Regions from separate parts of the Streptomyces sp. NPDC038280 genome, predicted to be linked through region 1. Evidence: riboswitches for the same ligand, from Rfam matches in the RefSeq annotation. Region 1 holds a riboswitch; the other holds the start of a gene.

Region 1 (4,203 bases):
TGATCAGCCGCCCCGTCGTCGTCTCGCCGGTGAACGCGATCTTGGCGACGCGCGGGCTGGAGGCCAGCGGCTTGCCCGCCTCCGTGCCGAAGCCGTTGACGATGTTCACCACGCCGGGCGGCAGCAGGTCGGCGATCAGGCTCATCCAGAAGTGGACCGAGGCCGGGGTCTGTTCGGCGGGCTTCAGCACGACGGCGTTGCCGGCGGCCAGCGCGGGAGCCAGCTTCCAGGTCGCCATCAGGATCGGGAAGTTCCACGGGATGATCTGCGCGACCACCCCGAGCGGCTCGTGGAAGTGGTACGCGACGGTGTCCTCGTCGATCTCACTGAGGGAGCCCTCCTGGCCCCGCAGCGCGCCCGCGAAGTACCGGAAGTGGTCGATGGCGAGCGGGATGTCGGCCGCCAGCGTCTCGCGGACCGGCTTGCCGTTCTCCCAGCTCTCGGCGACCGCCAGCTCCTCGAGATGCGACTCCATCCGGTCGGCGATCCTCAGCAGGACGTGCGCGCGCTCGGCGGGAGCCGTACGGGCCCAGGCGGGCGCCGCGACGTGGGCCGCGTCCAGGGCCCGCTCGACGTCCTCCGCCGTGCCCCGCGCGATCTCGGTGAACGGACGGCCGTCCACCGGGCTCGGGTTCTCGAAGTAACGGCCCCGGGCCGGGGCGACGTACTCCCCGCCGATCCAGTGGTCGTAGCGGGGAAGGTACGACATGATCGCGTCGTCGGTACCCGGCGCTGCGTAGCGGGTCATCGTGCACGGCCTCCCTCGGACGGCGGCCGACCTCCCTCGGCCGGCGCTCACCGCGAGGCTAGGAAGCGGGACGTTGCAACCCCGTTGCGCCGAAGGACAGTTCCGCGTCCAGCGCGCGGAGCCGGGCCACCACCGGCGACCGGGCGCTCGCCGGCACCGCCGCCGCCAGCGCCCTCCACACGACCAGGTCGTCCTCGCCCCACGGGCTGTACGCCCAGTCGGCGAGCAGGCCCGGGTCCCCCCGGTCGACCAGCGCGGCCCGCAGCTGACCCGCCAGCCGCTCGCGCAGCCGCACCACGGCCGGTGCCGAGGAGCCGGGCAGCAGCGGGCCCGCGTAGCAGCCGAGCGCGGCGGACAGCGCACCCGAGGCGAGCCGGCGGGCGACCGTGTCGAAGTCCGCGTCCAGGGCCCCCGCCAGCCGGTACGGCCGCGAACGCAGCAGATCCGCGCCGAGGACCGCGCGCAGCCGGGACAGCTCGGCCCGCAACGTCACCGGCGTGACCGACTCGTCCTCGTACAGCAGCGTCAGCAGCTCCTCTCCGACCACGCCTTCCGGGCGTCGGGCCAGGACGGCCACGATCTCGCTGTGGCGGCGGCTCAGCCGGATCCTGCGCCCGCCGGCGACCAGCAGCGCCTCGTCCCGGCCGAGGGCCGTCAGCCGCATCCGGTCGTCGGGCGGCGCCGGGGCCAGCAGGGCCAGCTGGGACTCGGCCGCGCGCGCCACCGCCTGCACGAACGCCAGGCTGTGCGGATGCGCGAGCCGGTCCCCGCCCGTGATGTCGACGGCGCCGAGGAGCCGCCCGCTGTGCGGATCGTGCACCGGCGCCGCGGCGCACGTCCACGCCTGTACCGGCCGCCGGAAGTGCTCGGCGGAGAAGACCTGAACCGGCCGGTCCAGGGCGATGGCGGTGCCCGGCGCGTTCGTCCCCGCGACCGACTCGGTCCAGCGGGCACCGGCGACGAAGTTCATCGGCCCCGCCCGGCGCAGGGTCGCCGCGTGCCCCTCCACCCACAGCAGCCGCCCCGACGCGTCGCACACGGCCACCAGATGTTCCCCGTCGGTCGCGTACGCGCCCATCAGCTCCCTGATCACCGGCATCGCGGGAGCCAGCGGATGCCCTTCGCGGTACGCGGCGAGGTCGTCGTCGGCGAGCTCCACGCAGGCGGCGCCGTCCGGGCTCACCCGGGCCCTGGCCGAGCGCCGCCACGACTCGGCCACCAGAGCCCGAACGGGCGGCCTCGGCAGGTCCCCGCCCGAGGTGAACGCGTCGTGAGCCCGCCGCAACGCCCCGGCGTCCGGACCCTCGGCCGCCCATGCGTCGATCCCCAACTCGGCCTCCCGGTAAGGGTTCAGGTCCCGTGGGGCTCATCGTGGTACCGACGCGGGCCGCCGACAACCGGGCGCGCGACCACCCTGTCCGGTCTTCGCTCCCGGGCCTCCCGTACAGTGGGCCCGGGCCGTGACTGGCGCGTGAGGTGGAGTACCACCGGGGAGCGGCCCGACGGACTCGACCGGACCCCGTCACTGCCGTGCGCCTGGGCGATCAGCATCGATGCTCAGGAGTCGCCCATGTCCACCGTCCCCGCCGCGCGCCTCATCGACGGCACCGCGCTCGCCCGCCGCACCGTCGAGGAGACCGCCGCCCGCGCCGCCGAGATCACCCGGCGCACCGGCACCGCCCCCTGCCTCGCGACCGTCCTCGTCGGTGAGGACCCCGCGTCCGTGACGTACGTCCGGATGAAGCGCGCCCGCTGCGAGAAGGCCGGAATCCGCTCCCGCCACATGGAGCTGCCCGCCGCCACCACGACCGAGGAGCTCGTCGCCACCCTCACCGACCTCTCCCACGACCCCGAGGTCAACGGCATCCTGCTCCAGCACCCGGTCGGCCCGCACATCGACGAGCGCGCCGCCTTCGAGGCCATCGCCCCGGAGAAGGACGTCGACGGTGTCACCATGACCTCCTTCGCCGCGATGAGCTTCGGCCTGCCCGGCTTCGTGTCCTGCACCCCCGGCGGCATCATGCGGCTCCTCGACGCGTACGACGTGGACCCCACCGGCAAGCGCGCCGTCGTCGTCGGCCGAAGCGCCATCCTTGGCAAGCCGGCCGGGATGCTGCTCCTGGCCCGGGACGCCACCGTCACCTACTGCCACTCGCGCACCACCGACCTCTCCTCGATCGTCCGCGAGGCCGACATCCTGGTGGCGGCCGTCGGCCGGCCCCGCTTCATCCGCGGCGAGGACATCAAGCCCGGCGCGGTCGTCATCGACGCCGGCTACAACCCCGGAAACGTCGGTGACGTCGACTTCGAGCCGGCGGCCGCGCGGGCGAGCCTGATCACGCCGGTCCCCGGCGGCGTCGGACCGATGACCATCGCGGTGCTCCTGGCCCAGACGGTGGAGGCGGCCGAGCGTCAGCTGGGCCTGCGGTAGCACGGGGCGCGCGGCCTGCGGGCGACAGCCGCCGCCCACCGGCGTTCCATGGGGATATGCGCCTACGACGAGGCGGCCTCGGGCCCCTGTTGGGCCCGGTGCAGGTCCGGACCGTCCATGGCGAGGCGGCCCGGGCGCGGCCGGCCGGCTTCGGAGGACAGGCCCGGTCCGTCCGCGACCCGGCGGCCTCGGCGCGTGTCCGGCTCCTGAGGCCCGTCCATGACGACGGTCAAGGCGTGCCGTGCAGCCGGGTCCTGAGGCCCGATGCGGGCCCGGCCCGTCGACGGCGAGGCGGCCCGGGCGCGGCCGGCCGCGGGCGACACGCCCGGCCCGTCTCGGCTGCCCCCACCGCTCAGCCGGAGCCCTCCAGGAGCCCCGCCAACGCCGTCGCCGGGTCCTGGTCCGCCGGGCCGGCGGGCGCCCACCGTCCACTCTCCTTCCGGTACGGCCACCACCGGCCGTCCTGTCCCAGACGCAGCTGGACGCCCTCGCCCACCACCGTCCAGCGGGCCGCGCCGCTCACCGGCCGCAGGTGTGGGCGTTCGCCGGCCTCCCACGCGTCGGCGAGCCGGGCCGTCGCGCGCTCCAGGACCTCGGGCGTGGGCGTCCACTCCTCCTCCAGTACGGCCAGGGCGGCCGGGCCGCCGACACGCCACGCGCGGGTGGCCAGGTCCAGGGCGGCGCGCTGCCGTCCCGTCCCGGCGGCCAGCCGCGCCACGATCCCAGGGGCGGGGGCCGCCGCGGCCAGCCGTACCGCGTCCTGGTCCTGGTCCAACGGGGGCTCGACCGGGTGGCCCTCATGGCCCGGCGCCAGGGCCTCCGCCAGCATCCGGTGTGCCCGCGCCGACGCGTCGGCCGCCAGGAACTCCAGGGCAGCCGGGTCGAGACCCGGGGCGGGCCCCGCCTCGGTGTCCAGGGACGGGGGTTCGCCGACGGTCGCGGGCAGCGGCGGGGGAGGGGGCAGCGGAGGCAGGATGTCCCGCGCGGCGAACGCCTCCCCGGCCGGCACCCCCGCCGGTTCCCG
Region 2 (4,203 bases), on a different contig from region 1:
GGGCGAGGACCTGATGACGGTCGCGTATCTGCGCGAGACCGCCCAGCAGGCCGGACTCGACACCGAAGCGCTGTCCATGGAGCAGATCGGCTGGGACCGGCTCAGCGGACGCTTCGTCGACGACCGGCTGCGCTTCATCCGCAGCTGCTTCAAGCTCTATCCGTGGGAGTGGCTGGTCACGGACCGGTTCGGGCCGCACGTCCTGGACACGCTCGACAACGGCGGCGGCACCGGCACCACCTGCTGGATCGAGCCGGCCTGGAAGATGCTCCTCTCCAACAAGGCGCTGCTCGCGGTCCTCTGGGAGCTGTATCCGGGGCACCCGAATCTGCTGGCCGCCCATCTGGACGGTCCGCGCGACCTGGCCGTGACCTCCGGTTACGTCGCCAAGCCGCTGCTCGGCCGCGAAGGCGCGGGCGTCACCGTCCACGCGCCGGGCGCCGACCCGGCGGCGGACCCCGTCGTGCGGGAAGAGCCGGTCTGCTACCAGGAGTTGGCCCCGCTGCCCGACTTCGCCGGCAACCACGTCGTACTCGGCGCGTGGGTCGTCGGGGACGAAGCGGCGGGGCTCGGTATCCGCGAGTCGTCGGGGCTGATCACGGACGAGTACGCCCGCTTCCTGCCCCACGTCATCCTCTGACCCCACCCGGCCGCCCCCTGTCGCACAGCCAACGGCCGGCCGGCCCCCTCACAAGAGGGCCGGCGCCGCCTCAGTCCCCCAGCACCGCCCTCAGCTGATCGAGCCCCCAGTCCAGATCCTCCTTGCTGATCACCAGCGGCGGGGCGATCCGGATCGTCGACCCGTGGGTGTCCTTCACCAGGACCCCGCGGTCCATCAGCTTCTCCGAGATCTCCCGGCCCGTGCCCCGGCTCGCGGCGATGTCGACACCCGCCCACAGGCCGCGGCCCCGCACGGCCTCCACCGCACCTCCGCCCACCAGCAGGCCCAGCTCACGGTGGAGATGGTCCCCGAGCTCGGTCGCCCGCTGCTGGTACTCGCCGGTCCTGAGCATCGCGATCACCTCCAGCGCCACCGCGCACGCCAGCGGATTCCCGCCGAACGTCGAACCGTGCTCACCCGGCCGGTACACCCCGAGCACCTCGGCGCTCGACACCACCGCGGACACCGGCACCACACCGCCGCCCAGCGCCTTGCCGAGCACGTACATGTCCGGGACCACGCCCTCGTGTTCACACGCGAAGGTCTTCCCTGTCCGGCCCAGACCAGACTGGATCTCATCGGCGATGAACAGCACGTTCCGCTCGCGGGTGAGGCGACGGACCCCCTCCAGATAGCCGGCCGGCGGCACCAGGACCCCGGCCTCGCCCTGGATGGGCTCCAGCAGCACGGCCACCGTGTTGGCGCTGACCGCCGTCTCCAGCGCGGTCAGATCGCCGTACGGGACGATCTCGAAGCCCGGCGTGTACGGGCCGAAGTCCGCCCGCGCCTCGGCGTCCGTCGAGAAGCTGACGATCGTCGTCGTCCGCCCGTGGAAGTTGTTCGCCGCGACGACGATCTTCGCTTGGCCGTCCGGCACGCCCTTGACGCGGTACCCCCATTTCCGGGCCGTCTTCACGGCGGTCTCCACCGCCTCCGCCCCGGTGTTCATCGGCAGCACCATCTCCATGCCGCACAGCTCGGCGAGCCTGCCGCAGAACTCGGCGAACCGGTCGTGATGGAACGCGCGCGACGTGAGCGTCACCCGTTCCAGCTGGGCCTTGGCCGCGTCGATGAGCCGGCGGTTGGCGTGTCCGAAGTTGAGCGCCGAATAGCCGGCGAGCATGTCGAGATAGCGGCGCCCTTCGACATCGGTCATCCAGGCGCCGTCCGCCGAGGCGACGACGACGGGCAGAGGGTGGTAGTTGTGTGCGCTGTGCGCCTCCGCGGAAGCGATCGCGTCTTGTGTTCTCGACACGGGATCTCCGTTCGTCCTGCGGCTCGGTGCGGCAATGGTGCCCTTTTCTATCGTCGCTCGGATGCTGGACGAGGAAACCTTGATGACGACTCGCCCGCTAGGCTGGAAACACGCACGGCGACTGGCGTACGGGGAAGAAACCCCGGGGAAGCCGTGCGCGGCAAACCGCACGAGGTGCCGCCCGCCTGGGCACCCTGGGATCCGTCCCGTGTGGGTGTGCCGCGTCAGACCCCCGGGAGCCACCGCATCGCCCGGAGGAACGCCATGAACGACCTTCCCGCGCACCACCCCGCCCTCTCCGCGGAAGACCCCGAGCTCGCCGCGCTCGTCGGCGCCGAAGAGCGCCTGCAGGCCGAGACGCTCAGGCTGATCCCCAGCGAGAACTACGTCTCGCACGCCGTCCTCGAAGCGTCCGGCACCGTCCTGCAGAACAAGTACAGCGAGGGCTACGCCGGCCGGCGCTACTACGAGGGCCAGCAGAACATCGACCAGGTCGAGGTCCTCGCCATCGCCCGCGCCAAGGCCCTCTTCGGCGTCGACCACGCCAATGTGCAGCCGTACTCCGGCTCCCCGGCCAACCTCGCCGTCTATCTCGCCTTCGCCGAGCCCGGCGACACGGTGATGGGCATGGCTCTGCCCATGGGCGGCCACCTCACCCACGGCTGGGGCGTCTCGGCGACCGGCAAGTGGTTCCGGGGCATCCAGTACGGCGTACGCCAGGACACCGGGCTCATCGATTTCGACGAGGTGCGCGAACTCGCCCTCAAGGAGCGCCCCAAGGTCATCTTCTGCGGTGGCACCGCGCTGCCCCGCACCATCGACTTCGCCGCCTTCGCGGAGATCGCCCAGGAGGCGGGCGCGGTGCTCGTCGCCGACGTCGCCCACATCGCCGGACTCATCGCCGGTGGCGCCCACCCCTCGCCGGTGCCGCACGCCGACGTGATCTCGACGACCACCCACAAGACCCTGCGTGGCCCGCGCGGCGCGATGCTCATGTGCCGCGAGGATTACGCCAAGGCCATCGACAAGGCGGTCTTCCCGGGTCTTCAGGGAGGCCCCCACAACCAGACCACCGCCGCCATCGCGGTCGCCCTCCACGAGGCCTCCCAGCCCTCCTTCCGTGACTACGCGCACTCCGTCGTCGCCAACGCCAAGGCGCTCGCCGAGGAGTTGCTGGCCCGAGGCTTCGCCCTGGTCTCCGGCGGTACCGACAACCACCTGATCCTGATGGACCTCACCCCCAAGGACGTCCCCGGCAAGGTGGCCGCGAAGGCCCTCGACCGGGCCGGGATCGTCGTCAACTACAACACCGTCCCGTTCGACCCGAGGAAGCCCTTCGACCCCTCCGGCGTCCGTATCGGCACCCCCTCCCTCACCTCGCGCGGGCTCGGCACCCAGCACATGGCCGCCGTCGCGGACTGGATCGACCGGGGTGTCACCGCGGCCGGCTCGGGTGACGAGGACGCCCTGGCCCGGATCCGCGCCGAGGTCGCCGACCTGATGTCCGCCTTCCCGGCCCCGGGCCTGCCCACCTGATCACCGACCGCTTCTCTCCGTGAGGCCTCATGGGCGTCCCCTGAGGCCTCACGGGGCTCACCCGGCTTCCGCGGCTCACGCCGCCCCCGGGCCCACGCGGCTCACGCCGCCCCCGGGCCCACGCGGCTCACGCCGCCCCCGGGCCCACGGCTCGCGGGCCTTGCGCCGCCCCCACGCGCCTCGCGCCGCCCACGGGCCCCACGCCGCACACGCCTCGCGGGCCTCGCGGGCCTCGCGCGGCTCACGGGGTGGATTCCGCTATCTCCCTCGCCCGCTCCGGCGACGCCTCGCCCTCCAGCCGCAGGGTCAGCGCGCCCCCGTCCGCGCCCGCCCCGGTCCACAGCAGGGTCGGACCCGCCGTCCGCTCGGAGCGGGTCCATCCCCGGCCACGGCCGTCCGTCAGGGGGACGCGCAGCAGATGCGGCTCGGCGAACCAGTACCCCTCACGGCCGCCGCTCAGATCCACCCACTCGGGCTGCACACGGACCAGCTTGGCGAAGCCGGCGTCGAGCTGACCGGGGAACTCGTCGAGGCGTATCGCCCCGCCCGCGGCCCTCCAGCAGAGGCTCACCATGGCCCGCCCCTCCGGCAGCCGTGTCACCGACACCGCGTCGGGAGGGCCGAGGGCCTCGGGTATCCGGGGCGGGAACCCCGCCAGGCTCGCGGCACGCTCCTCCGGAACCGGGTCCGCGCACCCCGGCACGGACGCTCCGGTCCTCGGCGGCGCCTTCGGGTCGTACCGCACCTCCAC

Evidence for each region. Region 1 has a riboswitch for ZMP and ZTP ahead of ACZ7J0_RS27600 (bifunctional 5,10-methylenetetrahydrofolate dehydrogenase/5,10-methenyltetrahydrofolate cyclohydrolase). Riboswitches for the same ligand answer to the same signal wherever they lie in the genome.
Region 2: another riboswitch for ZMP and ZTP. It lies ahead of ACZ7J0_RS11470 (serine hydroxymethyltransferase); the one in region 1 lies ahead of ACZ7J0_RS27600 (bifunctional 5,10-methylenetetrahydrofolate dehydrogenase/5,10-methenyltetrahydrofolate cyclohydrolase).

What each region holds. Positions count from the first base shown of each region.
Region 1 is NZ_JBVJYZ010000017.1:59,509-63,711, reverse strand. It holds gene exaC (acetaldehyde dehydrogenase ExaC) at 1-748, opposite strand, end outside; gene ACZ7J0_RS27605 (GAF domain-containing protein) at 807-2,078, opposite strand; ZMP/ZTP riboswitch at 2,199-2,297, shown strand; gene ACZ7J0_RS27600 (bifunctional 5,10-methylenetetrahydrofolate dehydrogenase/5,10-methenyltetrahydrofolate cyclohydrolase) at 2,319-3,179, shown strand; gene ACZ7J0_RS27595 (SWF or SNF family helicase) at 3,532-4,203, opposite strand, start outside.
Region 2 is NZ_JBVJYZ010000004.1:137,132-141,334, reverse strand. It holds gene ACZ7J0_RS11480 (glutathionylspermidine synthase family protein) at 1-640, shown strand, start outside; gene rocD (ornithine--oxo-acid transaminase) at 711-1,916, opposite strand; ZMP/ZTP riboswitch at 2,024-2,114, shown strand; gene ACZ7J0_RS11470 (serine hydroxymethyltransferase) at 2,181-3,452, shown strand; gene ACZ7J0_RS11465 (hypothetical protein) at 3,694-4,203, opposite strand, start outside.